DNA from 3 places in the Bacillus sp. CGMCC 1.60114 genome. Region 2 is predicted to be linked to each of the others. Evidence: riboswitches for the same ligand, from Rfam matches in the RefSeq annotation. Region 2 holds a riboswitch; each other region holds the start of a gene.
The links. A riboswitch is a leader RNA that binds a small molecule or an ion and turns the genes downstream of it on or off. The one in region 2 is predicted to bind S-adenosylmethionine.

Region 1: it holds a riboswitch for S-adenosylmethionine, as region 2 does, so the genes downstream of both, mtnW (2,3-diketo-5-methylthiopentyl-1-phosphate enolase) here and ACFQZ1_RS03580 (methionine biosynthesis PLP-dependent protein) in region 2, are expected to answer to the same signal.
Region 3: it holds a riboswitch for S-adenosylmethionine, as region 2 does, so the genes downstream of both, ACFQZ1_RS01590 (bifunctional O-acetylhomoserine aminocarboxypropyltransferase/cysteine synthase) here and ACFQZ1_RS03580 (methionine biosynthesis PLP-dependent protein) in region 2, are expected to answer to the same signal.

What each region holds. Positions count from the first base shown of each region.
Region 1 is NZ_JBHTHG010000117.1:93,972-104,218, reverse strand. Features, by position in the region: gene ACFQZ1_RS19095 (carbon-nitrogen family hydrolase) at 1-208, opposite strand, end outside; gene ACFQZ1_RS19090 (pyridoxal phosphate-dependent aminotransferase) at 312-1,502, shown strand; SAM riboswitch class I at 1,555-1,661, shown strand; gene mtnW (2,3-diketo-5-methylthiopentyl-1-phosphate enolase) at 1,727-2,971, shown strand; gene ACFQZ1_RS19080 (2-hydroxy-3-keto-5-methylthiopentenyl-1-phosphate phosphatase) at 2,968-3,627, shown strand; gene ACFQZ1_RS19075 (methylthioribulose 1-phosphate dehydratase) at 3,624-4,262, shown strand; gene ACFQZ1_RS19070 (1,2-dihydroxy-3-keto-5-methylthiopentene dioxygenase) at 4,240-4,752, shown strand; gene ACFQZ1_RS19065 (hypothetical protein) at 4,996-5,274, shown strand; gene ACFQZ1_RS19060 (DUF3909 family protein) at 5,303-5,635, opposite strand; gene ACFQZ1_RS19055 (NAD(P)-dependent oxidoreductase) at 5,640-6,524, opposite strand; gene ACFQZ1_RS19050 (serine hydrolase domain-containing protein) at 6,529-7,677, opposite strand; gene ACFQZ1_RS19045 (GGDEF domain-containing protein) at 7,773-9,065, opposite strand; gene ACFQZ1_RS19040 (nitroreductase family protein) at 9,406-10,023, shown strand; gene ACFQZ1_RS19035 (hypothetical protein) at 10,247-10,247, shown strand, end outside.
Region 2 is NZ_JBHTHG010000007.1:80,445-90,691, forward strand. Features, by position in the region: gene metH (methionine synthase) at 1-2,189, opposite strand, end outside; gene ACFQZ1_RS03575 (bifunctional homocysteine S-methyltransferase/methylenetetrahydrofolate reductase) at 2,186-4,021, opposite strand; SAM riboswitch class I at 4,094-4,204, opposite strand; SAM riboswitch class I at 4,405-4,524, shown strand; gene ACFQZ1_RS03580 (methionine biosynthesis PLP-dependent protein) at 4,599-5,711, shown strand; gene metC (cystathionine beta-lyase) at 5,708-6,871, shown strand; gene ACFQZ1_RS03590 (GNAT family N-acetyltransferase) at 7,001-7,483, opposite strand; gene ACFQZ1_RS03595 (MBL fold metallo-hydrolase) at 7,522-8,367, opposite strand; gene ACFQZ1_RS03600 (ArsR/SmtB family transcription factor) at 8,721-9,011, shown strand; gene ACFQZ1_RS03605 (class I SAM-dependent methyltransferase) at 9,170-10,247, opposite strand, start outside.
Region 3 is NZ_JBHTHG010000004.1:76,224-86,470, reverse strand. Features, by position in the region: gene metA (homoserine O-acetyltransferase MetA) at 72-977, opposite strand; gene ACFQZ1_RS01590 (bifunctional O-acetylhomoserine aminocarboxypropyltransferase/cysteine synthase) at 958-2,253, opposite strand; SAM riboswitch class I at 2,345-2,448, opposite strand; gene ACFQZ1_RS01585 (chloride channel protein) at 2,862-4,109, shown strand; partial or broken gene ACFQZ1_RS01580 (FMN-dependent NADH-azoreductase) at 4,269-4,358, opposite strand; gene pdxK (pyridoxine/pyridoxal/pyridoxamine kinase) at 4,523-5,347, shown strand; gene ACFQZ1_RS01570 (diguanylate cyclase) at 5,479-6,534, opposite strand; gene ACFQZ1_RS01565 (YbdD/YjiX family protein) at 6,729-6,932, opposite strand; gene ACFQZ1_RS01560 (carbon starvation CstA family protein) at 6,925-9,000, opposite strand; gene ACFQZ1_RS01555 (LytR/AlgR family response regulator transcription factor) at 9,124-9,840, opposite strand; gene ACFQZ1_RS01550 (MFS transporter) at 9,996-10,247, opposite strand, start outside.

The DNA.
Region 1 (10,247 bases), on a different contig from region 2:
ACTTCGATAATAGTTGTTTCGTGTATTTCCCATCTGGATCAGCAATCTCAGCAAGTCGACCCAAGTCATAACCTGTCGTCCATAGCTCTGGTAATACAATAACATCTGGCATTTCTTTCATTGCTTCGTTTATTTTTTTCTCAGCGTGCTCTATATTTTTCTCTACATGACCAAAAGTGATATCCATTTGAATACAAGCAATTTTCATTGATTTCTCCCTACTCCCTTTTATTTTTTCCTTTACAAAAAGTTGGAAAGATTATATCATTTGTCACTATAATTGCAACAATTTTCAAAAAGAGGTGGAAAGTATGAAACATTTTCAACCTTCTGAGATACTAACATCATTACCAACACAATTTTTTGCTACGCTTGTCGCAAAAGTCAACAAAGCCGTGCAAGCTGGTCATGATGTTATTAACTTAGGACAAGGAAATCCAGATCAGCCAACGCCAACGCATATCATAACAGCACTACAGCGTGCAGCAGAACAACCCATTCATCATAAATATCCGCCATTTCGCGGACACGAAAGCTTAAAAGAAGCTGTCGCTACGTTCTATGAGCGTGAATACGGTGTACAGTTAAATCCAAAAACCGAAGTAGCTGTTTTATTTGGCGGAAAAGCCGGGTTAGTTGAACTACCGCTTTGTTTTACAAATCCAGGCGATACAATTCTCGTTCCTGATCCTGGTTATCCAGATTATTTATCAGGTGTTGCCTTAGCGAAAACAAAGTTTTCAACAATGCCATTATTAGCAGAAAATCGATTTTTACCTGATTATACAAAGATTGATAAACAAACTGCTGAACAAGCAAAATTAATGTTTTTAAACTATCCGAACAATCCAACAGGAGCCATTGCAACAACAGAATTCTTTAAGGAAACTATATCATTTGCAAACAAACATGACATTTTAGTTTGTCATGATTTCGCGTATGGTGCCATTGGTTTTGATGCTAAAAAGCCAATTAGTTTCTTACAAGTTGATGGAGCAAAAGATGTTGGCATTGAAATTTATACGTTATCAAAAACATATAATATGGCGGGATGGCGCATTGCATTTGCCGTTGGGAATGCAAGTGTTATTGAAACAATAAACGTATTACAAGATCATATGTACGTCAGTATCTTTGGTGCCGTACAAGAAGCTGCTTGCAATGCGTTATTAAGTTCGCAAACTTGTGTAGATGAACTAGTAGAACGCTATGAATCTCGAAGAAATGCTTTCATTACAGCATGCCGTTCTATCGGCTGGAATGTTGCTGCACCACAAGGATCTTTTTTCGCGTGGCTTCCCGTTCCAGATGGATATACTTCAGAACAATTTGCTGATGTATTATTACAGCAAGCACACGTCGCGGTCGCTCCAGGCATCGGCTTTGGTGAAAACGGTGAAGGCTATATTCGCGTCGGCTTATTACATACAGAGGAACGCCTTCAGGAAGCAGTTCATAGAATTGATCAATTAAAAATTTTCAAAAAAACATTGACAACATAAAAATTCTCTGTCAGAATTCAGTTATCAAAAATATTAAAACATTTCCGAATACTTCTTATCAAGAGCAGGTGGAGGGACGAGCCCGATGAAACCCGGCAACCGATCTACATTTTGTAGGCACGGTGCTAATTCTCGCAGCATTAAGCTGACAGATAAGGAGCTGGTTGTAAAAAAACCTCTCCTTAGCTGAGAGGTTTTTTTTATTCAACTAGGAGGTTATGAAAATGAGCGGAATAACAGCGACATATTTAATTCATGATGATTCTCAAAATTTAATTCAAAAGGCAGAGCAAATCGCCCTCGGCTTAACAGTTGGTTCATGGACACACTTACCACACTTACTACAAGAACAATTAAAACAGCATAAAGGTTCAGTCATTAGTGTAGAAGAATTAGAAGACGATGAAAAAATAAATATATACCTTGATAAAAAAGTAAAACGCGGTCTTATTAAAATTCATTATCCATCTGCTAATTTTAGCAATGACTTACCAGCGATTTTTACAACTGTTTTCGGAAAATTATCACTGGATGGAGAAATTAAATTAATTGATTTGACATTTTCTGATGATCTAAAAGAACGCTTCTCAGGTCCTAAATTCGGTATCGATGGAATACGAAACAATTTAAATGTCCACGACCGCCCACTTCTTATGAGTATTTTCAAAGGGATGATTGGCCGTAATATCGGTTATTTAAAAACACAGCTTCGCGATCAAGCAAGCGGCGGTGTAGACATTGTAAAAGATGATGAAATTTTATTTGATAATCCGTTAACACCACTGTCAGAACGTATTCGAGCTGGAAAAGAAGTATTACAATCTGTATACGAAACATATGGTCATAAGACGTTATATGCTGTTAATTTATCTGGACGTACTTATGATTTAAAAGAAAAAGCAAAACAAGCAGTTACAGCTGGGGCTGATATATTACTCTTCAATGTATTTGCTTATGGACTTGATGTTTTACAAGCATTAGCTGAAGACGATGATATTTCTACCCCAATCATGGCACATCCAGCAGTAAGCGGTACTTACATAGCATCTGAATTATACGGATTTTCCTCATCCTTGTTACTTGGCAAGTTACTTCGCTATGCAGGTGCAGATTTCTCACTATTTCCATCACCTTATGGAACTGTCGCTTTAAAAAAAGAAGAGGCACTTTATTTATCAAAAGCGCTTACAGATGAAAATGAACCATTTAAACGCAGCTTTCCAGTTCCATCTGCTGGGATTCATCCAGGACTTGTTCCTCTTCTTATCCGTGATTTTGGTGGACAATGTGTTATTAATGCTGGTGGCGGTATTCACGGACACCCTTCTGGCGCACAGGGAGGCGGAAAAGCGTTTCGATCTGCCATCGATGCAACGCTAACAAACACGCCTCTTCATGAGGTTAATGATCCTAATTTACAAGCCGCCTTGCGTTTATGGGGCAATCCTTCTGGAGAGGTGAAGGCATGAGTATTCAAATTTTTTGCGATTTCGATGGCACAATTACAAATAACGATAATATTGTTGCCATTATGGAAAAGTTTGCACCGCCAGAAGCGGAAACAATTAAACAAAAAATTTTATCACAAGAACTTTCTATTCAAGAAGGTGTTGGAAAACTTTTTTCTCTATTACCTACAAGTCTACAAAATCAGATTATAGCTTTCATTAAAGAAACCGCAGTTATTCGTACTGGTTTTATAGAATTTGTACAGTTTTTACGAGGGAATAATATACCACTTTATATCATATCAGGAGGAATGGACTTTTTTGTTTATCCTCTTCTCGAAGGACTTGTTGATTTTGAGCAAATTTACTGTAATACAACTGATTTTTCTAATGAAACAATTCAAGTAAATTGGCCACATCTGTGTGATGAACATTGTGAAAATGAATGTGGTCTTTGTAAATCAACGCTTATTCGCAATTTAAGTTCACAGAGTAATTTTAAAATTGTAATTGGTGATTCTATTACAGATTTACAAGCCGCAAAACTTGCTGATAAAGTGTTTGCTCGTGACTTTCTTATTACAAAATGTAAAGAACATCACATTACTTATACACCGTTTGAAACATTTCACGATATACAAAGCGAAGTGAAGCAATTGTTGGAGGTGATAAAGTGAAACAACTATTTCGTCAATGGCAAGAACTGAGTGAACTAAAAAAAGAATTAACTGATCGGAATTGGTTTCCAGCAACAAGTGGAAATATCTCAATAAAAGTGAGTGACAATCCCCTTACCTTTCTCATTACAGCAAGCGGAAGAGATAAAACAAAAACAACACCCGACGATTTTCTGTTAGTCGATCAAAATGGAAACCCTGTTTTAGAAACAGATTTACGCCCTTCTGCAGAAACATTGTTGCATACTCACATTTATAATCATACAAACGCTGCATGCGTCTTACACGTCCATACAACCGATAATAATGTAATTACAAACGTATACGACAAAGAAGTTGTGCTTTGTAATCAAGAAATTATTAAAGCACTCAATATTTGGGAAGAAGGCGCCTCCATTCGAATTCCGATTATTGAAAATTACGCTCATATTCCAACGTTAGGTGAGAGCTTTCGCAATCATATTTACGAAGATGCAGGAGCTGTTTTAATTCGCAATCACGGTATTACAGTATGGGGAAAAGATAGCTTTGATACAAAAAAGAGATTAGAAGCATACGAGTTTTTATTCCAATTTCATATTAAACTGTTATCAATTAAAGGAGGCGTTCAAAATGGCGCAAATTCGTATTCATGAAGTTAATACTCGTATTGAAAAAGAAATAGAAGTACAACAGTTTTTACAAACTGAAGGTGTTTTGTATGAGAAATGGGATATCACAAAACTTCCTGCTCATTTACAAGAAAACTATGCATTAACTGATGAAAGTAAGAAAGAAATTTTAGCTGTGTTCGCGGAAGAAGTTGCTGATGTTTCTAGACGACGCGGCTATCAAACAAGCGATGTTATCTCACTTTCTCATGCAACACCGAATCTAGATGAATTGTTAGTAAACTTTAAACAAGAGCACCATCATATTGATGATGAGGTTCGCTTTATTGTTAGCGGGCATGGCATTTTTGCTATTCAAGGAAAAGACGGTCGTTTCTTTGATGTTGAACTTGAACCAGGCGATTTAATTTCGGTTCCTGAAAACACGAGACATTACTTTACGCTTCAAAATGATCGTCAAGTTGTCGCAATTCGTATTTTTGTGACAACTGAAGGTTGGGTTCCTATTTACTAAGGTAGTACGTTGAATAAAAGGAATGGATTCCCCTTTTTCTTCCTTTTATTCACTCTACATATATACATCCTCCTATGGTCAGGTTTATCTCTATTCAGGAGATAAACCTGCATTTTTTGTTGAATAATTTTTTACAATTTTATGAACATTTTGTGAATTTTTTCTGAATATTCTGTTTAAAATGTGTTATAATACAAATAATAGAAAAAACAAGTGGAATTGTAAAAAGGAGGAAGGGAATACATGGAGTTAATTTTAGCCATTCTTTTCGGTGTCGTTTGCGGGTTTATACCTGCTGTTGTGGGAGCTACTATGGAGGAATTAGAAGTTGGCATGATTGGTTTTGTTGCATCTTCTGTAAGCGCTTTATTTTTCGGTTTATATGGTGCAATTCCTGTTAGTATACTGTTCGCACTATATATACTACGTCATTCTCGCACAAAGCGATTTACTCGAACTAGAATGGCTGAAGTCATTCCCTTTCCAATTGAAAAAGCACGCCGGGCATCAGGCCTTTCCTAAATAAAAAAGTCCTCATATGAGGACTTTTTTATTTATTTTCTTCTAAAAATTGAAATAGTTCCTGTAAATGAAGTGCATCCTCTCCATAACTGACTGAAACGTAAAATTTCCCGTCTACTTCTGCTTCCATATATAAATCAATGAGATCACGTTCGTACTTTAACGCTAAATAAAATTCCATCTCTTCTAGCATTTCTTTCGTTGTTCGAATGACATAACGACCTGTTTCATCTCTACCATATTCAAATACGGGTTCAAAATTATATTTCTTTTTAAACGCAGCCAGTTGCTTATCATGAATATTAATCGTTTTTGTGCGCTGTACCGTATCAATGATATTATCAAATTTTTCTAAACCCATACATTCACTCCTTTATGTATTGTTTATATAATGCCTGTGTTCCACTATTTTCTTCACCGTCTTGCATCAATTGTTCATATAATTCTCGTGCAAGAGCTAAGCCCGGTGCAGATAATCCTAGCTGTTCTGCTTCTGCTAACGCAATTTTCATATCCTTAATAAAATGTTTCACATAAAACCCTGGTTCAAAGTTACCTTGTAACATACGAGGTGCTAAATTACTTAATGACCAGCTACCTGCTGCACCAGTAGAAATGCTTTGTAACACTTTTTCTGGATGTAAACCTGCCTTTTTAGCATAAGCAAGCGCTTCACATACACCAAGCATATTAGATGCAATCGCAATTTGATTGCACATTTTTGTATGTTGGCCACTACCTGCATTTCCTTGCAACATAATGTTTGTACCTAATAGTTCAAATAACGGCAAGCATGCTTCATATACTTCTTCATCCCCACCGATCATAATCGCAAGGCGCCCTTCTTTTGCTCCGATATCTCCTCCCGATACCGGGGCATCTAACACATGAATTCCCTTGCTCTTCCCTTCTTCATAAATACGTTTTGCAAGAGTCGGTGTTGATGTTGTAAAGTCAATCGTAATCGTCCCTCGCTTGGCATGAGTAAGAATCCCCTCTGCACCAAAGTATACTTCTTCCACATCATGTGGATAACCAACCATAGTCATTACAGCATCTACTTTTTTTGCAATTTCCATAGGAGAATCACACCAATTCGCACCTTCTTCAATCAAAGCTGCTGTTTTTTCTTTTGTACGATTATATACATAAACAATATAACCAGCTTTTAATAAATGACGCACCATACTTTTTCCCATAACACCTGTACCAACAAAACCAATAGAAGCCGGTGGCAATATTTGCTTCATCTTCTCATCCCCTTTTCTCTAATAAATCACTCACAAGTTTACGAAACTCATTATTAAATCCATCATCAATTCCATTTTGCACATTTGAAAACGCAATGACAAATAATTGTTTATCCCAATTAAGATTGTTAAATGTATTCCATCCCGGAAGCACACCATGATTATGATAATAATCTGGATATATATATAAACTAAATGCATATTTTTTTTCTGAGGATGGTGTTAACATTAATTTCAAACTTTCAGCAGAAATAAGCTTACCTGTCATAATTGCTTCATCTAGTTTTTTCATATCATTCACCGTTGTATACATCTCTCCGCATCCATATAACCAATTCATCGCTAATTTAGGCGCTAGTACAAGCTCATTCTCTTTCTTTTTATAGCCTTTTGAAAAATTCGCATCTCCTGTTGGTGTCTCTCCCATACCCGACTCTGTCATTCCTGCGGGAATAAAGATATGATTTGTAACATATTGTGCTAAGGATTGACCCGAGAGTTTTTCTACAATATAAGCTAGCACCATATAATTATAATCCGAATATAACCAGCCACTTCCAGGCTGAAAAGCAGTTGGCTGTCGTCCAAGCCAGGTCATTAAGCTAAGACGGGATGATGCATTAACTTTCCCTTTCCCATGTTCAGGGAGTCCTGATGTGTGTGTTAATAAATGATATAATGTAATATTTTTATTAGCAGGAAAAGACGGGATGTATGTATTCACGTTATCCTGTATATTTAACTTCCCTTGTTCTTGCAGCTGTAGAATTGATACCGCAACTGTCGTTTTCGTAATAGAACCAATTCGATATTTTGTTTGCGGTGTATTTTCAATTTGTTTTTGTACATCCGCATAACCATACCCTTTATTTAATATTGTGCGGCCTTGATACGAAACGAGAACTGAGCCATTAAATTGTTTGTCTTTTAAGTATTGTTCTAGTTTTTGTGCAACAGCAGTATAATCAATTTCTTTTTCTTTTTCTTTTTCTTTTTCTTTTTCTTTTTCTTTTTCTTTTTCTTTTATTGTATCAGTAGAGGATATTGTTTTTATTGACTTCGCTTCTTTTTTAGCAGGTACTTTAAAAAAGAAATAGCTTCCAACTAATAAAAGAGAAAGTAAAAAAATAATTGTACTCCATAACGTCTTCATTTCTAAAAATCCTCCATCGCATCCTAAATAATTATTCCCCCTTCCCCATTATCCGACAATAAAAAAAAATCGCAACAATTTGTTGCGAAAAAATGTTACATTTTTTCTTTTCTATATAAGCACACTTGATTTTTTCCTTTGTTCTTCGCTTCATATAATGCAACATCTGCTCGATGCATCAATATTTCTTTCGTAATTCCATTTTCGTATGCAGCAACACCAAAGCTCGCTGTAATCTTTGAAATTCCAGAAAAATTTTTTGTTTCGATAAAAAAACGAAGCGATTCTGCAATTTGAAATGCTTCTTTTTCTGTTGTATGAGCCAAAAAAAGAATAAATTCTTCTCCGCCCCACCTAGCAAAAACATGATGCGGCTGTAATTTTGCTGTCACAAGTTCCGCTAGTTGTACTAGTGCTAAATCTCCAAAATCATGACCATATGTGTCATTTACTTTTTTGAAATCATCAAGATCAAATAGAATAAGAGCAAATGATTGTCTCATCCGAGCAGCAGTTTCCCAACCTTCTGAAAATAGTCTTTGAAACTTCAACCGATTATAAATGTTTGTTAAGGAATCAATGGTTGCTAAGCGCTCTTGCTCTTTATATTCTTCTTCTAATTCTGTGATATCTGTACACGTAACGATGAATCTCGATAGATCATCTGGCAAAGGAGCAATACGTAACAAGAACACAGTTGCTTCTTCAGCGTCGTTATACATTTTTATTTTTCTTGATTGTGCTAAGCAATCGTCAATCCACATCATATCATTTTCTGCAATATAATACCCATTCTCCTCTACAAAATGTTCAGCAAAAGTCATGTGATGCTCATGATATGACATAAGATTTTCATATCCGAAAAAACGTAAAAAATTTGTATTGCAATCTATAATTTCATCATCTTCTAGAATAAATAACAAATCATTTTGAAAATCAAACATCATTTGAAGTAGCTCTTGTTGCAATATAACTTGTTTTAATAAGGACAACTCATACACACTCTTTTGCACTTCAGCAAGTATAGATTGAGGCGTAATTGGAGGTAACACAATGTTTCGTACTCCAAGTTTAATAAGGTCAACAATTTGAGCTGTAACTTGTTCACTCCATATAATGATAAAAGAAATATCTGAAGTAAATAATTCTTTTACAAATTCGATTTGAGAGGAGTGAGAAATATATATAATTACGATTTGTGGTTGAACTTTTTCAAACAATATTTTCCCTTCCTTAAAACTATGTGCTAAAAACAAGCACTTTGGCTTTAACGTTGCAACTGTATGTTCTTGATTATGACCTTCTTCAATATACAATACATTCATATCGAGATCCTGTAATACATTTTGAAAAACTGTATGTTCTAATAAAAAATGCAGAATGTTCACCACTAGGCTTTCACTCACTTCATTTATCCCATTCTTACAAGCTTAAGGATGCCCTTATAGAGTTCGTCACTTATAAGAACTTGATTTGTTCCACAAACCATCACATGGCAGTTTCACGTTATATAAACTTTTGAAGCCCTGTATCATCTTTTTATTGTATGACAACAATAAGTGAGACGTCTGTGCGAATATCTTCTGTTATTCATATCTTTTTTTAAACACTTGACAATAGAACTACATATATTATATCCTTTTACAGTATGAACTTACAAAATGTAAGTTAAGAACATTTTTATATTTAATTCATTTACAAATAGAAACAAAGCTTGGAGGAATTATAATGACACAGCAAGATTTCTTTACTGTTTTATACGACCGTACATCTAATCGTGCTTTCAATCCTGAAAAAAAAATTTCAAAAGAGGAACTATTTGATATTTTAAAGGCGGCTGGTCAAGCACCATCAGCATGGAATTTACAACACTGGAAATTCCTTGTATTCCAAGGAGAAGATGTACAACGTCGCTTACATCCAATTGCATATAACCAACAACAAATTCTTGATGCATCTGCAGTTGTCGCTATATTAGGTGACTTAGAAGCATATAAAAATGTTGATGCTGTATACAGTCCACTTGTAGAACAAGGACTTATGCAAGAAGAAGCAAAAAATCGTTTGGCACAAAACATTGAAGGTGCATATCAACGTGAACAATACCCACGTGATGCTGCATTCTCTAATGCATCTTTAGCAGCAATGCAACTTATGCTTGCAGCAAAAGCAACTGGTTGGGACACATGTGCAATTGGAGGTTTTAACCCGCAAGCATTAATGGAAGAGTTTAACGTGTCTTCTCGTTACCTTCCAATTATGTTAATTACAATTGGTGAATCTACATTAGAGGGGCACCCAGCGCCACGCATGAGCGTAGAACAAGTAACAGAATGGGCAAAATAAAATGAAACCTCCATTAGTGGAGGTTTTTTTTCATTCCTCATTAATGGAAAGCTCTCACCAATCAGGCACGTGACAGCAGTTATTCTCCATCTATCTTCTTCACTTCTCTCTAAATATTAAGAGGGGATTACTACCTAGGAATAGCAGACTGTACTCTAAAGATGCTTTTTTGTTACAATTATGATACAATAGTAACAAATTGATAACAAGTGAGGGATTTTCAT
Region 2 (10,247 bases):
GATAAAATAATTTCCACTAAATTTTTACCGATATCATGTACATCCCCTTTTACTGTAGCAAGCAATACTTTCCCTTTTTTGGCACTATCATTTGTCTCCATATACGGCTCTAAATAAGCAACCGCTGCTTTCATGCTTTCCGCACTTTGCAACACTTCTGCAACAATCAGCTCATTGTTATTAAATAAACGTCCTACTTCATCCATTCCTGCCATAAGCGGCCCATTAATAATGTCAAGCGGCTTTCTTCCTTCAGCAAGCGCAGCTTGCAAGTCATCGTGTAATCCTTGCTTCGTCCCTTCAACTATATAATGAGATAAACGCTCATCAAGCGTTAACGTTTCAGCTGCTACGACTTCTTTTTGCTTCACATTTCGATAAAAGTTTGTAAACTTCTCTAATGTTTCTTTCGTTGTTTCAAACAAGAGAGCGTTTGCTAACGCTTTTTCTTCCTCAGAAATAGAGGCATAACGCTCTAGTTTTTCGGTATTAACAATTGCATAATCTAAACCTGCCTTTGTGGCATGATATAAAAAGACTGAATTTAATACTTCGCGTCCTGCCGGTGGTAAACCAAACGAAATATTACTTACACCTAATATCGTTAAGCACTCCGGCATTGCTTCTTTTATAAGCCGAATGCCTTCAATTGTTGCCGCAGCTGAACCGATATATTCTTCATCACCTGTTCCAACAGGGAATACAAGGGCATCAAAAATAATATCAGATGGACGTACCCCGTATTTCGTTGTTAATAGCTCATAACTTCTTTTGGCAATTTCTAGCTTCCGCTTGGCCGTTACCGCCATACCAACTTCATCAATTGTTCCAACAACAATAGCAGCTCCGTATTGGTTAATAAGTGGAATCACCTTTTCAAACCGTTCTTCTCCATTTTCTAAGTTAATGGAGTTAATCACTCCTTTTCCTTGCAAATAAGTAAGAGCTCTCGCCATCACTTGCTCATCTGTCGAATCGATCATAATTGGCACCTTTAATACTTTCGTCACAGATTGCAGGAAATTCTCCATATCTTCTATTTCATCACGGTCTGGATCTGCCATGCAAATATCGATAATATGGGCATTTTTCTTTACTTGCGCCCTTGCTACTTCTGCTGCTTCTTCAAAATTCCCTTCTGCAACAAGACGTTTAAATTTCCGTGAACCAATTACATTCGTCCGCTCCCCAACGAATAGTGGACGCATTGCATCTTCATATTGCAACGCTTCGAGCCCACTAATTCCATGTCCTTTTCTTTCTTGCTTCACACGCGGCTGAAATGATAACAATGCCTCTTTCATCGCACGAATATGTGCTGGCGTCGTTCCGCAACAACCACCAACAATGTTGACCCAACCTTCTTCTGCAAACTGCTTCACTTTATATGCAAGAGAATGCGGCGATTCATGATAATGACCATCTTCATCTGGGAGCCCAGCATTTGGATAACAAGAAATATAACACTCCGATAACTCTGCGAGTGAACGAATATGTTCTCTCATAAATTCTGGTCCTGTTGCGCAGTTTAGCCCTACTGATAATGGATTCATATGCTCTACCGATAAGTAAAATGCCTCAATTGTTTGTCCAGCTAACGTCGTTCCCATCGGTTCAATTGTTCCAGAAATCATAAGAGGAACTCTTTTATTTACTTCAACAAATGCCTTTTCGATTCCTAAACAGGCTGCTTTTACATTACGCATGTCCTGACTTGTTTCCACAAGTAACAAATCTACATCACCACGCAGTAACCCGCGCGCCTGTCTTGTATATGCCTCAATAAGCTCTTCAAACGTCACCCCACCCGTAACACTAATCGCTTTTGTCGTTGGGCCCATTGCGCCTGCCACATATACTTCTTTGCCGCTCTCTATTACAGCTTGTTTCGCTAATTGAGCTGCCTTTTCATTTAACTCCTCATCTAAGTGAGAGAGAGTATAATCACTTAGTACAATGTTCGTTGCACCAAATGTATTTGTTTCAATAATATCTGCTCCTGCTTCGATATACTCTTTATGAATATGTAAAATAACATCTGGGCGTGTTTTTACTAAATATTCATTACAGCCTTCATATTCTTCTCCGCCAAAATCTGCAGCCGAAAGGTCTTCTTGTTGAATCATCGTCCCCATCGCACCATCTAAAATTAAAATTTCTTGCTGCAATCTTTCCTCGATTGGTCTCATACATTCATTCCTTCTTTCTGCTCTTTCTTCGCTTGAATATACTTAACAAGTGCTTCTGTCACTTCGTACTTTAAAAATGGTGTAATTAAATAAATACCATTAAATAATTCCATCGCAACATCAATTAACTCTTGAGATATACGAATTCCTTCTGCCACTGCTTCTTCTGATGTTCTATGCCCGTCCATACGCCTTCTCACTTCTTCTGGAAGAATTATACCCGGCACTTCAAAATGTAGAAAATCTGCATTTCGTTTACTTACAAGTGGCATAATACCAATAAAAATTGGCTGTTCGATATGCTTCGTTGCTTCATATACTTTTCGAATGACTGCCGCATCATAAATAGGCTGCGTTAAAAAATACTCAGCACCAGCTGTAATTTTTTTCTCCATTCGTTTTACAGCTGCTTCTATATGTCTTACATTCGGATTAAAAGCTCCGCCGACTGAAAAATGGGTAGCTACTCCAATTGTTTTCCCTAAAATAGAGCGCCCATTGTTCATTTCTTTAATCATTTTAATGAGCTCTACAGAGGAAAGATCATATACAGATGTTGCACCCGGAAAATCACCAACGCGGGCTGGATCTCCTGTTAATGCCAATACTTCCTCCATACCGAGCGCTGCTAATCCAAGTAAATGGGACTGCAGCCCGATCACATTATGATCACGGCACGTTAAATGAGTCAATACAGGAATATCATGTTTTGTTAATAACGCACCCATTGCCATATTTGATACACGAGGTGATGCTAAGGAGTTATCTGCTAACGTAATCGCATCTGCTCCCGCACGCTTCAACGCTTTTGCTCCTTCAAAAAACCTTTGTGTATCCAATGTTTTTGGCGGATCAAGTTCAACAATCACTGTTGTTTTTTTCCTCGCTTTTTCTGCTAATGTAATTCGATCCACTGTATTTACACGCTTCGTTTCTATTACTTCTGCACACTTTACAACTTCTTTAACTGTTACAGGACTCTTATTTTCAAGTGCTCGCTTCATCGCTTCGATATGGGCAGGGGTTGTACCGCAGCAACCACCAAGTAACCTAACTCCTTGCTTAATAAATTCCGGCGCCATCTCTTCAAAATAAGCAGGGCTTCCTTCATATACATAACGACCTTCTACATATTTTGGAAGACCGGCATTTGGATACGCAGATAAATAGCCATATTCAGGAATTGCAATCGTTTTAAAAGATTCAATCATATGAAGCGGTCCTAACTGACAATTTAATCCAACCACATTTGCACCGTACTCTATAAGACGCTTCAATACATCATCTACGTTATTTCCATTTTGAGTTGTACCAGCTGAGTGAAGAGCAAGCTGTGCAATAAGAGGAATATTTGTTTGCTTTCGTAATACTTTCACTGCATGAAGCAATTCAAATTCATCATAAAAGGTTTCTAATAATAGCCCATCAACATTTTCTTCTAGCAGGGCATTTGCTTGCTCTAAAAGCATAAATTCTCGTTCCATATCATTCGTTGTAACTGCTCCAATGTGTTTCATCCCACCAATTGTTCCAACAATTGCATTCTTTTCTGTCGCTGCTGCTTTTGCATGCCTTACAGCGGCACGATTAATTTTCCTTACGCGATCCTCTAATCCATACATGCGAAGTTTTCCTTCATTTGCTCCGTATGTATTTGTTTGAATGACATCTGCCCCAGCTGCAACATATTGTTTATGAATTGAAATAATCCGCTCCGGCTCAGATAAATTCAATTCTTCAAAGCAGCTTTGTAAACCATGAGAGTGCAACAATGTTCCCATTGCCCCGTCTCCAATGACAATTCCTCTTTGCAATAAATCTAGTAATTTCACATATCTCCCTCTCTTCCTTTCAATATAAAAACCCCCTCTTCTCAATGAAGAGGGGGACAGCATTTCATCCTCCTCTTATCATTCAGAACAATTTGTTCTGCAGGTCTTAGCACCGTCTCAAACATGTTGTTTGAAGGTTGCCGGGTTTCACAGGGCCTTTCCCTCCACCACTCTTGATAAGAGTTTCATTCTATTGTGAATGCCAAAGTAAACATCATCCGTTCACTCATTAACAATCTTTGTTAATTTTTTCATTAATTTAGCATGTTGAAATAATAAAGTCAACGAAAATAAAGAAAAATAAAATTATTCAAAATATAGTTGCGTTTCTTTCTGAATTTGTTGTAAAGTAAAAAACATAATAAAAAACTTTATATTTTACTTTCTTATCGAGAGAGGTCGAGGGACTGGCCCATTGACGCCTCAGCAACCATTAACAAATTTTTTATTTGTTAATAAGGTGCTAATTCCAGCAAATTCAGAACTGATTTGACAGATAAGAAGAAGACTATATTCGTCACATATGAGCCTTCTTCTTAGAAGGCTTTTTTATTTTGTATTAGGGAGGAATTCTATTATGTCTACAATTGAAACGAAGCTTGCCCAAATTGGAAATCGCAGTGAAACAACAACAGGAACAGTAAATCCCCCCGTTTACTTCTCCACTGCGTATCGTCACGAAGGAATTGGAAAGTCAACAGGGTTTGATTATTCCCGAACTGGAAACCCAACACGTCTTCTATTAGAGCGTGCAATCGCTGACTTAGAACAAGGCGAACAAGGCTATGCCTGTAGCTCAGGAATGGCGGCTGTTCTTCTTGTCCTTTCACTATTCCGGTCTGGTGACGAACTTATTGTATCTGAAGATTTATATGGCGGAACATATCGTTTATTTACAGAGCACGAACAAAAATGGGATGTTCGATGTAGATACGTAGATACACAGCATATACAAGAAATTGAAAAAGCAATTTCACCAAGGACAAAAGCAATTTTCATAGAAACACCAACAAATCCACTTATGCAAGTAACGGACATCGCAGCAGTTGCTACCATTGCAAAACGTCACAATTTACTTCTTATTGTTGATAACACATTCTACACACCATATTTACAACAGCCATTAACAAAAGGTGCTGATATTGTCCTGCATAGTGCTACAAAATATTTAGGTGGTCATAACGATGTATTAAGCGGACTTGTCGTTGCTAAAGGGGCAAAGTTATGCGAGGAACTCGCTCACTATCATAATGCATCTGGAGCTGTGTTAAGCCCATTTGATTCTTGGCTTTTAATACGCGGTATGAAAACATTAGCACTGCGTATGAAGCAGCATGAAGAAAACGCAAAAGCAATTGTTGCTTACTTACAGGGAGAAGAAACAATAACCGATGTTTTTTATCCAGGAAAAGGTGGGATGATCTCTTTTAAACTGCGAGAGGAAACGTGGATTGATCCATTCTTACAATCTCTTTCTCTTATTACGTTCGCAGAAAGTTTGGGCGGCGTAGAAAGCTTCATTACATACCCAGCAACACAAACGCATGCCGATATACCAGAAAAGATTCGCACTGCCCGCGGTGTTTGTAATCGTCTGCTCCGCTTCTCTGTAGGAATTGAGAATCAAGATGATTTAATTCAAGACTTACAGCAAGCACTCAAACAAGTAAAAGAAGGAGTGAGAATATGAGTTATTCCCTAGATACGCTTTTACTTCATAATCGTTTTAAACATGACAAACAAACAGGTGCTGTAAATGTTCCTGTTTATAATACATCTACATTTCATCAGTTTGATGTAGATGCATTTGGAAAATATGATTATAGTCGTTCGGGAAATCCAACGCGCGAAGCTCTTGAGGAAATGATTGCTTTACTAGAAGGTGGGAGCAAAGGGTTTGCCTTCTCATCTGGCATGGCTGCTATTTCAACAACTTTTCTTCTTTTATCACAAGGAGATCATGTCCTTATTTCTGAAGACGTATATGGAGGTACGTATCGAATTGTAACTGAAGTTCTCTCTCGTTACGGCGTTTCCTACACATTCGTTGACATGACAAATTTAGAAGAAGTAGAACGAAATATTCAGCCGAATACAAAAGTTTTTTATGTTGAGACACCATCAAATCCATTATTAAAAGTTACAGATATTAGAGCCGTTTGTGAGCTTGCAAAATCTGTTGGAGCGCTCACTTTTGTTGATAATACATTTTTAACACCGTTATTTCAAAAACCATTAGCTCTTGGGGCTGATATCGTTCTCCATAGTGCAACAAAATTTATTGCCGGTCATAGCGATGTTACCGCAGGGTTGGCAGTAGCAAAAGATGAAGAACTTGCAAAAAAAATTGGTTTTTTACAAAATTCTTTTGGTGCCATATTAGGACCGCAAGATTGTTCCCTCGTCCTTCGCGGCTTAAAAACATTAAGCGTTCGCTTAGAGCACTCTTCACGAAGCACTGAAAAAATCGCCTTTTATTTACAAAGACATCCAAAAATTAAAGATATCTATTATCCTGGATTACCGTCTCACGCCGGATATGAAACGCAGAACACTCAGGCAAAGTCAGCAGGAGCTGTCCTTTCCTTTACATTAGAATCTGAACATGCATTACGACAATTTCTAGCACATATTCAGCTTCCTGTATTTGCAGTTAGTTTAGGAGCAGTTGAATCGATTCTTTCGTATCCAGCCAAAATGTCACACGCTGCCATGCCACAAGAAGAACGTGAAAAACGAGGGATTTCAAATGCACTACTGCGTTTATCGGTTGGATTAGAAAACGTAGACGATTTAATTGCGGACTTTGAGCATGCACTTACGTATGTAGAAGAGGTCGTTATCTCTTAAAAAAGGTTAAATCTGGTCATGCATAGAAGCGATTTATAGGTAGAAAATAATTATAGACTCAAAACAAACACTTTCCGTTAGGAGAAATAAGAGAGCTAGATGAAGAAAATTCATCTAGCTTTAAATCTATTAAACGGATAATTTCATTAAAATTTGAGTTTCTTTAAACCCTAATCTTTTATATAATTCTTTCGCCGTATTCGATGCAAATACATTTAAACCTATTTCTTCATAACCCTTTAATTTTAATTCCTCAATTCCGTGCTGGATAAGCATCTTAGATAGTCCTTTTCCACGATATTCAGGTAAGACAAATATATCATAAATAAATCCATGGATTGCATCTGTAGAGTAATCTCTATTTTGACCAAGAAGAATCCATCCTTGTATTTGATCCTCTTCTTTGGCTACTAGATAATATCCCCCTTTTTCCAGTATAGCGGTAAACATTGCATATACCTTTTCTTCCGGAGGGTTAACTGTATTACCAGTACTTTCATATACCCCAGCTGCAGAATGCTTTAAAATAACGCTCACATCTTGATTATTAGCTTTTAGAATTGGAAGTGACATCATATTTTCTCTCCCATCACCAGTAAAATAAGTTTCCATAGAGATTTCCTTTTGATGTACCCATGTATTTTGCACCTCTACACATCGATTTTCATCGTATCGTAAGCAAATGTTATATTCATACCTTCTGTTCGCAATTCAGCTTCGATTTCTTTCAGTTCATCATATCCAAGGTTATCTACTTCTTCAATGTGCGTAATAATTGTATGTTTTGCTTGTAATTGCTTCGCTACTTCTAGTGTATCTTCAAGCGTCGCCTCGCGTATGCGTTCAATAAAAGTGCGATCTCTTATTTGCTCTTTCGTCCTCCAATCAAACTCGACGATTCCCATCGGCAAAATAGCTACATCTAAATTACCAATTAGATGAGCAGGTGGTTCCCATCTATATAATTCATCCATTGCAATCAATACTCGCTTTTCTTTTTCTTCTAATAAAAATGCATACACGTATTGTTCATGTAAACGAAACGGAGTAACTTTCACATTATTTTTTATGAAAGATTGTCCATCACGTAACACAATTAAATCAATCCATCCTTGCTGCTGCATAAATTGCAGATGATCCCATGATCCTAAAAATTGTTTCATATCTTCTGCTACTTGCTCTGGTACATACACAGTAGTAGCGCAAGATTTATTCGTTTCAAACGCCATCGTTTCCCAAATTCTCCTGCCCATCGTATGATCAGGATGCCAATGTGAGTAAATCCCAGCCTCTACTTTTGAAATGTTAGATCGCTCTAATTGCAATCGTATTTCCTCTGGTGTATCAATTAATAAATGAAGATCGTGAATAAAAACACTTGGACCCATTCTGCTATATGGTAAACCCTTTTCTCTAGCCTCTTTACTTACTTTTCTACAGCTACCTGGTCTTGGAGTTGGCGTAGCACCACCAGTTCCTAAAAATTCCATTCTCATGACTATCCCCTCTTTCATCCGTACTAATTTCTAGATTGATATATACGATTCCTTTTCTAATTATTCTAAAAATTTTATTTTATATTGTTGAAAGAAAAATAAAATATGGTAAAATTATGATATAAATGGAATTTTTTTTATTTAAGAACGAAAATATCTCTTATTTCAATTTACAAACTTTGATTTATCTCGTTGGAAAAACGTCCAAAATTATCTAATTTATTTACACCATGTTCTCTTTTCTTACAATTTCTTTACTTTAGAGCATTTTTTTTGCAACAACTGTTTTCTTTGCTTTAAAATTTTGTAATGTATATTATGGTATAACAGCACGCATGGAGGTGGAAAAGAATATGTTAGAAACCTTTCAAAAGGAATTAGAATTGTATGAAAACAATGCAGAATTATTGAAGGTACTTGCTCATCCAGTTCGTTTATGTATTGTAAAAGGATTGATTGAACGAGGACCAAGTAACGTTTCTACAATGTATACAGGTTTAAACATGCCCCAATCTACAATTTCTCAACATTTAGCAAAATTAAAAAGCGCTAAAATTGTTTCAAGTGAAAGAAAAGGGCTAGAAATTTACTACAAAGTAGAAAATGAAACGATTATTCAATTAGTTCGCGTATTACTAGGTTAAGGGTATTCAAATAAAAATAGGACGTATTGTATATTTTTGATCTCATATCTTTAATATAAATATATATCATGAGGGAAAATATAAAAATACTACATAATCCTAAACAAAACGTCGTATTAACCTACAAAACAAGCGCAGAGTTTTACTCTGCGCTTGTTTTATGAAAAAATATGTAGATAACGCTCTAGGTTTAAACACGGAATCCCTTTTTGCTGAATGACAACTTCAAAAGCATCTCCCATGCCACCTTGTAAAATCATTGAACGAATCGCTCGGTTTTTCTTTTGTTTATCAGAAAACGGATTACGATCTTGGTGATTTACAAGCTGTTCTAAAATACCTGCAGCTAGTAAAAATTCCCTTTGTTTCGTATGCCATACTGTTTGCAATCCATTCTCTTTTCCAACCGTCTTCAATACATCCCAATGAATATGAGTTGTTATATCCATCTCTCCTGGAAATTGAAGAGGATCCCGAATCATTTGATGCCTATAATAGCTTCGCATGCTTCCCTCACGATGAGCTGGATGCGCCCATTCTTCATTCGTATAACCATAATCTATCGTTATAAGCAATCCTTCCTGCAGCCAACTTGCCAGCTGTTTAACATAATCATTCATTTGTAACGGTACTTCAAATCGTTGTCCTTCATACAGTGAAATTTGATGTCTTTGCAAATACTTTATAATATTGTTACTATCCAACGGTCGCAATACTTCAACAAGTCTACCTTCACTGTTATACTTTACACGTACTTCATATAACATTCTTTCTCGTTTCTCTATCACTTCTACAGGAAACGCATCAAACAACTCATTTGAAAAAACAATTCCTGTAAAGGAAGCTCCTAGCTCCTCATAGGATGCATATTGCGAAACATTTGAAAAAGAAATAAGTTGTTGTTTCTGTAACTCTCTATGAAACGGACTCACCTCTATAATTGAGTATTGCATATTTTCAAACGTATCAGGAGATATCGTTTGCCACTCTTGTAACATGTCATACGCAAATCTTCCCGTTCCCCCACCAATTTCACATATATGCGGTGAAACAACTCCTGATTTCACAAGCTGAATAAAAAAACGAGCAAATGTTTTTGCATAAACAGAAGACACATTACTACTTGTAAAAAAATCTCCTTGCCTTCCGATTTTTTCACGTTCTTTCATATAATAGCCATTGTTTACGTCATATAATGCAAGGCTCATATATGTACTATAAGAAATAGACTGGTCT
Region 3 (10,247 bases), on a different contig from region 2:
TTGGAACATTCCGAAAAATAAAAGGCACTCCTTGCAAAGAAAACGCTACCACGTGTTACATTTAGCTTCCTTTACAAAATATAAGGGGTTTCTTGATATACATAATAATTTAGCCAATTTGAAAATAGTAAATTCCCATGGCTACGCCATTTTACCAATGGCTTTTCCAATGGATTATCATGTCTAAAATAGTTTTTTGGAATAGCAATATCGAGCCCTCTTTGCCTATCACGCTCATATTCCTGCTTTAACGTCTCGCAGCTGTATTCACTATGTCCAAGAACAAAAATATGCTTTCCATCTTTATTCATAACGAGATGGACACCAGCTTCTTCAGATGTCGCTAACACATCAAGTTCCTGTACACTTTGAATATCAGATGCACGGACTTCTGTATGACGAGAATGCGGCGCAAAAAAGCTTTCATCAAAACCGCGTAACAACCTCACATGCTCCTGCTGCACTTCATGCTCAAATACACCAAACATCTTTTGCTGAAGCGGATATTTCGGAATACCGTAATGATAATACAATCCAGCTTGCGCGCCCCAGCAAATATGAAGCGTCGATGTAACATGTGCCTTTGAGTATTCCATAATTTGTTTCAACTCTTTCCAGTAATCTACCTCTTCGAAAGAAAGTGTTTCAACCGGAGCACCAGTAATAATCAATCCGTCAAATTTTTCTCCCTCAATATCACGAAATGTTTTATAGAAGCTTGTTAAATGTTCCTGCGCCACATTTCTTGAGGTATGAGATTCCATATGAAGTAGATGTACATCAAGCTGAAGCGGTGTATTTCCAATTAAACGAAGCAACTGCGTTTCTGTTTCTTGCTTTGTTGGCATTAAATTTAAAATAGCAATCTTCAAAGCACGGATATCTTGTGTTTCTGCTCGTTCTTTCGTCATCACGAAAATATTTTCATTTTGTAATACTTTACGAGCGGGTAAATCCTTAGCAATGATGATCGGCATACTGTTTTCCTCCAGAAAGGGCTTCTGCTAAATCAGTAATAATATCCGCTGCATCTTCAATACCAACCGATAATCGAATTAAGTCAGGCGTTACACCTGCCAAACGCTGCTGTTCTTCAGTAAGCTGACGGTGCGTTGTGCTTGCAGGATGAATCACACAAGTTCTTGCATCTGCCACATGTGTCACTAATGCTGCGAGCTTCACATTTGCAATAAACTCCTTAGCGGATTCAATACCGCCTTTTACTCCAAACGTTAAAACACCGCTCGCACCTTTCGGTAAATATTTTTGTGCCAATGCATAATTTTCATTACCTTGAAGTCCTGGATAATTGACCCACTCAACGCGTTCATGCTGAGATAGCCACTGTGCAACAGCTAGTGCATTTTGACTATGACGCTCCATACGAAGATGCAGTGTCTCTAAACCAATATTACTCATATACGCATTGAATGGACTCATACAATTTCCATAGTCTCTTAATAACTGCACACGAGCTTTCACAATATATGCCGCTTGCCCAAATTTTTGTACGTAACTCACACCATGATAACTTGGATCTGGTTCAACAAATTCAGGAAACTTACTCCAATCGAAATTACCGCCATCAATGACAATGCCGCCAAGTGAACTTGCATGGCCATCAATATATTTCGTTGTAGAATGAACGACAATGTTTGCACCATGTTCAAATGCATGACATAAATACGGCGTCGCTAACGTATTATCGACGATAAATGGCACCTCAAGCTCTTTTGCTGCATCGGAAAGCTCTTTAAAATTAAGAACATTCATCGCTGGATTTCCAAGCGATTCTGCATATACAAGCTTTGTTTTCTCATTTGCGAGAGCAACAATTTCATCAGCGGCTAAATTTGGATTAAAGAAGGTAACCTCAATGCCAAGCTTCCGCAGACTAACTGCAAATAAATTAAATGTACCGCCGTATACTGTTGATGAGCAAAGCAGGTGATCACCGCTGCCGCAAATGTTTAATACCGCTAACATAATTGCAGCTTGCCCAGATGCAGTTGCAACCGCACCAACTCCGCCTTCTAACTCTGTCAGTTTCTGCTCAAATGCCGCAAGCGTTGGGTTACCAATACGGGTATAAATATAACCTTCTGCCTCTAAATTAAAAAGAGCTGCTAAATCGTCAGATGTATCGTATTTATACGTTGTGCTTTGATAAAGCGGCAAAACACGCGGTTCACCATTTTTCGGTGCGTAGCCACCTTGCACACAAATTGTCCCTTTTCCCCTTGTATCGCTCATCTCTCAATCCCCTTTCTTTCTTAACATAAAAAAACTGCCTCTTTCCTAAATAAGAAAGAAGCAGTTTAGATAAACGCTCGACATGTAGCCTTTCTTATCGTTCAGGAAATACCTGCAGGATTTGGCACAATTCCGCTTTACGGCTGTTGCCAAGGTTTCATAGGGCCCGGTCCCTCCACCTATTCTTGATAAGACTTATGCAATTACCGTTGATTTTATAGCAAATATTTCCTAGTGTCAATTTGTTTTTCTGAATTTTCGCGAAAAATATATAAAATTTAATTGTTTATTCATAGAATTCAAATTATATAAAAATAACATTAATGTTCTATCGAAAGATAAAAATACGTTTTAAAAACTCCACTTACTATGTAAAATTAAAGAGTTACATTTCATTTTAGTAACCATCAAAGCACATACAAAAAAGCAATTCCACTTACAAATGTTTTACAGTTTCATAAAATAATAATGCTAATTTTTGTAATGTATCTTGAATAAGTAGTTCACTTAAAAAGATAATATGCGTATTGAATTAGTTATCCAACTATTTTTGTATTAGAATCTCTTACTTTTTCATAATAGAATATAACATAAAGGAGGCATAAAGAATGGCTATTAGGAGAGGCATGCACTATTTACTCATCATGTACGGTGTGTTTCTAGGTGCCCTAGTTGGTGCTACAGTCTGGTTATTTTTAGTTGTCACAAATGCTGCAATTCAGTTTATTTGGGGATATTTACCTAAAGAATTCGGATCACCACCTTATTACACAATTTGTGTAACAATAATTGGTGGTGTTCTTGTCGGACTGTTACAGAAGTACTTCGGTACATACCCGCGTTTAATGCCAGAGGTAATGGCTGAATATAAGAAAACAGGTAGGATTGAGTACCGTTTTGTGCATCAAGCTACGTTAACGGCTATTATTGTTTTAGTATTTGGCGCAAGCTTAGGACCGGAAGCAGCACTTGTTGGGATTATAGGTGGACTTTGTACATGGGTTGGTGATCGCTTTAAATTTACTTTAAAAGGAATGCACGAACTAACAGAATTTGGGATTGGCGCTGCTTTAAGTGTTATTTTTAATGCACCGCTATTCGGTTATTTAGCTCCAAGAGAACATGAGGATACGCAACTCACTGAAGCTTTTAGAGGGAAAAAGACTATTGTATATCTCGCTACTACTTTTGCTGGTTTTTCTGTATATTTATTGCTTAGTCAGCTTGATAATCGAGGATCTTTTATTGTTAATTTTGGAGAAGGATCTTTTACATTCCATGAATGGATTGCCTTTCTTCCCCTTATTTGTATAGGTGCTGGTGCGGGCTATTTTTATTTTCAAATAGAACATATATTAGAAAAAATAGTACATCCTTTTCAAGAATATAAACTAACATTAGCGATTATAGGTGGCATTCTTTTAGGGATTGCAGGAACTTTACTTCCGTATACACTGTTTTCAGGAGAACACCAATTAAAAGAATTAGTACATGAATGGACAGAATTATCATTTGGGATACTGTTTCTTTCAGGGATTTTAAAATTATGTATAACGGCAGTTTGTTTAAATACAGGTTGGCGTGGTGGACATATTTTTCCGATTATATTTGCTGGTTCAAGTATTGGATATGCTGTGGCTACTATCGTACCGTTGGATCCAGTTGCTTCAGTAGCTATCGTGACGACAGCCATTTCAAGCTATGCAATACGAAAACCGCTCGCTATTACAGTATTATTACTTATGTTCTTCCCAATTAATTTATTGTTACCAATGATTGGAGCTGCAATCATCGGTAATGCATTTCCACTTCCAAATCATAATAAGGATGAACAAGAAGAACTAGCACAAAGATAAAATAGTAAAATAAAGTGAAACTCCCAGCAATAGGGGTTTTTCTTCATACCTAGATAATGAAAACTCCGCTCAAAAGCAGCGGGATAAAAAACAGTACCAGCACTTTTACAGTGCTGGTACTACTCTATTAAGTGATTGTTGTTTTGTTAATTAGAACGCACTTGCTACATATTTAACAGCTATTTCCACTTCAGCTACTATCCCTTCAGAATATACACCGCCACGTGCATTTAATAATACAATTTTCTTAAAACATAAGCTGTCTCCTACATATAATATTTTCATTCCTCATTTTATCAAATTGAATCTATTCTAAAATATGCGGGTAACTTTTTCACTTTGTACTTACTCATAACATTGATATAATGGATAAAAATGTAGTTTTCATTATATCACTTGAGGGGGCTTTCACAATGACATTAAACAAAGCACTTACAATCGCCGGTTCTGACACAAGCGGCGGCGCTGGCATGCAAGCAGACTTAAAAACGTTCCAAGAGCTTGGTGTATATGGTATGACAGCTCTTACAACAATCGTAACAATGGATCCGCATAACGGATGGGCACATAATGTATTCTCAATTCCAGCATCTACATTAAAGCCACAATTAGAAACAACTATCGAGGGCGTTGGTGTTGACGCATTAAAAACAGGTATGCTTGGATCTGTTGAAATCATTGAACTTGTTGCTGAAACAATTGAGAAACATAATCTACAAAACGTAGTCGTAGACCCTGTTATGGTATGTAAAGGGGCAGACGAAGCACTTCACCCAGAAACGAACGAATGCTTACGCGATGCGCTCGTTCCAAAAGCATTGATTGTAACACCAAATTTATTTGAAGCGTACCAACTAAGCGGTGTAAAAATTAATTCACTTGAAGATATGAAGCAAGCCGCTGAAAAAATCCACGCTTTAGGTACAAAATATGTACTGATTAAAGGTGGCAGCAAGCTAGGAACAGAAAAAGCAATCGATTTATTATACGACGGAGAAACATTTGAAATTTTAGAATCTGAAAAAGTTGAAACAACATACACACACGGTGCAGGTTGTACATATGCTGCTGCAATTACAGCAGAGTTAGCAAAAGGAAAATCTGTAAAAGAAGCAGTACGAGTAGCAAAAGAATTTATTACAGCTGCAATTCGCCATTCCTTCAAATTAAATGAATATGTAGGACCAACACATCACGGTGCATATCGTAAATTTGGAGCTGGAAAAGAACTTGTATAAAGTGAAACTTCCATAAGTGGAGGGGCTTCATCTCTCACTGATAGTTAAGTGAATCAATCAGGGTCCTACCGCTCAAAAGTAGCAGGATTAGAACCAAAAAATAAAGTCGTCCTACGTGGCGACTTTATTTTTCATGAAACAGCACTCACTTGATTTCTTCCATTTCGTTTGGAAGAGTATAATGCATCATCTGCAAGTTGAATAAATTGTTGTGGTGAGTCTCCATAGATTGAAGCACCTACTGAAATTGTGATATTTAAACAAATACCATTTGGTAATCGAAACACATGCTTCTCTACAGCTACTCGAATTCTTTCCCCTATATCTACCGCATATTGTAATGTTGATTTTGGTAATAATAAAGCGAATTCCTCTCCGCCTTTTCGAAATACTAAGTGTGGAAATGGAGAACTATTCTTTAAAATTGCCCCTAATTGCTGTAAAACTTCATCACCGGCAGGATGTCCATACTTGTCATTTACATCCTTGAAATAATCAATATCTACCAGCAATAAACAAAGTGGATTTTTATTCTTTTTCTTATCCTCAATATTTCTATTCAATTCCGTATCAAATTTACGTACATTTCCTAATCCAGTTAAAGGATCCATTGTTGCATCCTGTTTCATCTTGCGAAACAATTCGTTTGACTGCAAAGCATAATGTGCACTTAAAAAAGTGATATATCCTGTCATAATACTAACAACTAAGTATAAACTTAGGACAAGAACATCTTTAAAAACAACATAAATTGCAATCGATGAAACTGTTAAGCAATAAACATGTAACCAAATCCACTTTTTGAAAACAGAAATACGAAACATTGAAATAATCGTGCAACCTATACCTGTGAACAAAACTACGTACACAGCTATTTGCGTCCCTATTGAATAGCTCGTTAACAATAAACGTACAATTAAAATAATGATGGAGGCTAATAAACTTGCAATAGGTCCCCCAATAATTGCAGCTAATATAACAGAAAGATATCTTAAATCTAGCACCACATCCTCAATGTGAACACCAAATTTCATAAGCAGAGCACCTAGAGTTCCCATTGCAATACCAACAAAACATTTGACTTCAAATGATAGCGGCTCTTTTAATGAAATATTTTTAAAAAGTTGAGCACCAACGAAAATAAAAGAAAGAATAATAGTTGTATTAACAAATAGATCATCTAGCATAAAAATATACCTGGCCTTTCTACAACTTGACAGTTCACATAAAACTTTCATCCCTATTCATTTTTAGTCCCCTTTTTCCTATTACTATTGTATATTATATTCCTATAATTCCCAAACTTTTCTTTATATGTTTCACGTGAAACTTTAGCATAAAAAAAGGAGCGAGATATCGCTCCTTTTTTACTATATTCTCTTTAACAACATCTAGAAACTTTACCGCCCTTCGCATTAAATCTTGCTTCTTGCGCTTCAGCAAAAAATTGTTTTCGAGATAATACAATTTCATTTGGATGGTGTTGTTTCATATGAGCAACATACTTCTCATAGCTAGGTACACCGACAAGCAAACTAATAAATTGTTGTCGATATCTCCACATGCTTATCATTATTTTAAGCATAATGCTGTACCTCGCTTTCATCGCGGGGAACATACGCCGCTTCTTTTAATGGAGTTGCTTTATTGTTCAATACTTGTATCCATAGTCTAATAGATGATATCAGTACCGCAATTACAACAAGCATGAAAATTCCACAAAGCGCCGCATCGATATAATCATTAAAAATAATTTGTTTCATTTGTGCCACGTTTTTCGCCGGTGCTAATAATTTTCCTTTATCTAGTGCACTTTGGAACACTTTTGCATGAGAGAGGAATCCAATTTTCGGATTTTCATGAAATAACTTTTGATAACCAGCTGTCATTGTAACAATCAGTAACCATGTTGTCGGAACAAGCGTCACCCAGACATATGCCTTTTTTCCCATTTTAAACAAAACAGTCGTTCCAAGTAATAATGCAATTCCAGCTAACATTTGATTTGCTATTCCAAAGAGCGGCCATAACGTATTGATACCGCCAAGTGGATCAATTACCCCTTGATATAAGAAATATCCCCATCCTAGTACACAAAGCGTTGTTGCAACGATATTAGAAAACATAGAATCTGTCTTTGCAAATGGTTTATAAACGTGCCCTAAAATATCTTGAATCATAAACCGACCAACACGTGTTCCGGCATCAATAGTTGTTAAGATGAAGAGCGCTTCAAACAAAATTGCAAAGTGATACCAAAATGCCATTAATGCTTTTCCGCCAATTACTTGAGAGAAAATATGAGCCATCCCAATCGCGAACGTCGGTGCCCCGCCTGTACGAGATAGTATCGTTTGTTCTCCTACATTTACGGCCAGTTCCTTCAATTCATTTGGCGTCACAGTAAACCCCCAAGAACCAATTACTTGTGCCGCTTGTGTTACATCCGTTCCAATGACTGCTGGCGGACTATTAATTGCAAAATATGTACCTGGTGTTAGTACACAAGCTGCAATCATTGCCATCGCTGCAACAAATGATTCCGCGAGCATAGCACCGTAACCAATTGGCTTTGCATGTCCTTCCCTTTCTATCATTTTCGGAGTTGTACCAGAAGAAACAAGTGCATGGAAGCCAGATACAGCTCCGCAAGCAATTGTAATAAATAAGAATGGGAATAAATTCCCTGCAAATACTGGACCCGTTCCATCAATGAATTTTGAAACTGCCGGCATTTGTAAATCTGGTGCAACAATCACAATACCAAGCGCTAAACCAACAATGGTTCCAATCTTTAAAAATGTACTTAAATAATCACGCGGTGCAAGTAATAACCAAACAGGCATTGCAGAAGCAATAAATCCATAAATAATAAGCATAATTGCAATCGTTTCACCTTTAAATGTAAACATGGTAGCAAGCGTTGGGCTTTCTGCTACATACTGACCCGTCACAAGCGACAAAAGAAGTAAAATAATACCGATAACTGAACCTTCTCCAACACGACCTGGACGAATATAACGCATATATACACCCATTAAAATTGCAATTGGAATTGTTGCTGCAATCGTAAACATTCCCCATGGGCTTCCTACAAGTGCTTTCACCACAACAAGAGCTAATACCGCTAATAAAATAATCATAATTCCCAAAATACCAATCATTGCAATAAAACCTGTTACAGGACCAATCTCTTCTTTAATCATTTCACCAAGTGACTTTCCATTACGTCGCATAGATGCGAACAAAATCACGAAATCTTGTACAGCTCCAGCTAGTACAACCCCAACAATAATCCAAATCGTTCCTGGCAGATATCCCATCTGTGCAGCTAAGATGGGACCAACTAATGGCCCAGCTCCAGCAATTGCCGCAAAGTGATGCCCAAATAAAACCCATTTATTTGTCGGAACGTAATCTTTCCCATCATTCAAAAGTTCTGCCGGTGTTTTTCGATTATCATCCAATTCAAAAACTTTTCTTGCAATAAATTTACTATAAAACCGATATGCAACGGCATATACGGAAACAGCAGCAACAAGCAACCAAACTGCATTAATTGTTTCACCGCGAGATAACGCTAAAACAGCAAATCCCGCTGCTCCTAAAGCTGTGATTACACCCCAAAGTAAAATAGATTTCCACGCTTTCAATAATAATCCCCCCTAAAGTTATACCTTAGAGGGAATTGTACTAAACTTTCTGAATATTTAAAAATAATATTCCTTATGATGAAGATTTTCTATTTTAACATGTCCAAATTATTCCATAACCTGTTACAACTCAATTTTATTTCGAAGTCGTTTTACATAATTTCGACTAACAGGTATTGGCTGGTTATCATACCTTTTCAAATATAAGTTATACGTTCCGTTATAGTAAGGCTTTAATTCTCGCACATATATAACGTTAATAAGATAACTTTTATGAACACGTAAAAAATCGTATACCGCTAACTTACCTTCTAACTCTTGCAATGTATACGTTGAGATATATTGATTATCAGTTGTGTAAATTGAAACTGTTTTATTTTCTTTATTCTTGCTTATATATACAATATCGTCTGGAAGGATATAGGTAATTCCTTCATGACATTCAATCGGAAGCTTTTGCAATCGATTCTTCTCTCGTGTTACTATTTCTTGCTCAATACTATGCAATAAAAACTGCAAGTCCTCCTGCTTAAATGGTTGTAATAAGTAGTAAAACGCGTGAAAACGAAATGATATAATTGCATCTTTCATATCGTTTCCTGTAAATATAAACTTTGTATGTAATGTTAATTGGCGCAGCAATCCTGCGACCTCAAAGCCAGTTGCATCTGGTAATTGTGTATCTAAAAAAATAAAGTCCGGCGTATATTTTTTCGCTATTTGTAGTGATTCCATTCCTGTTTTCGCTTCAAAGCACTCCAAATTCTTCACATGTTCTTTAAAAAAATCTATTAATTGTCCTCTATTTTCTTCTTGTTCATTTACGATTAAAATTTTCATATCTGCCCAACCACCTAATCCTTTTGTCCATACGCCTTGTTGTATACATTCGCTTTTTTAGAAATAATCCCTTTTTATAAACAAGTTTTCTATCAAATATATCATGTTTTTGTTAGAAAACAACGAAAAGGAAGCTTTACACAGCTTCCTTTCCGTTATATTAATTCTTGTTGTTTTGTTTCTTTCCCGAGCATAAGTACAGCAAGGGCACCAATTACAATAGCTATACAAAAGATCATAAAGATAAAAGAGAGAGAAGCATGCACAGCTACGAGATAGCCAACTAATAATGGTCCTAAAATACCACCGATGCGGCCAAATGCCGCTGCCATCCCAGCTCCTGTACCACGGATGACCGTCGGATACTGCTCTGGCGTATACGCATATAATGCTCCCCAAGCTCCTAA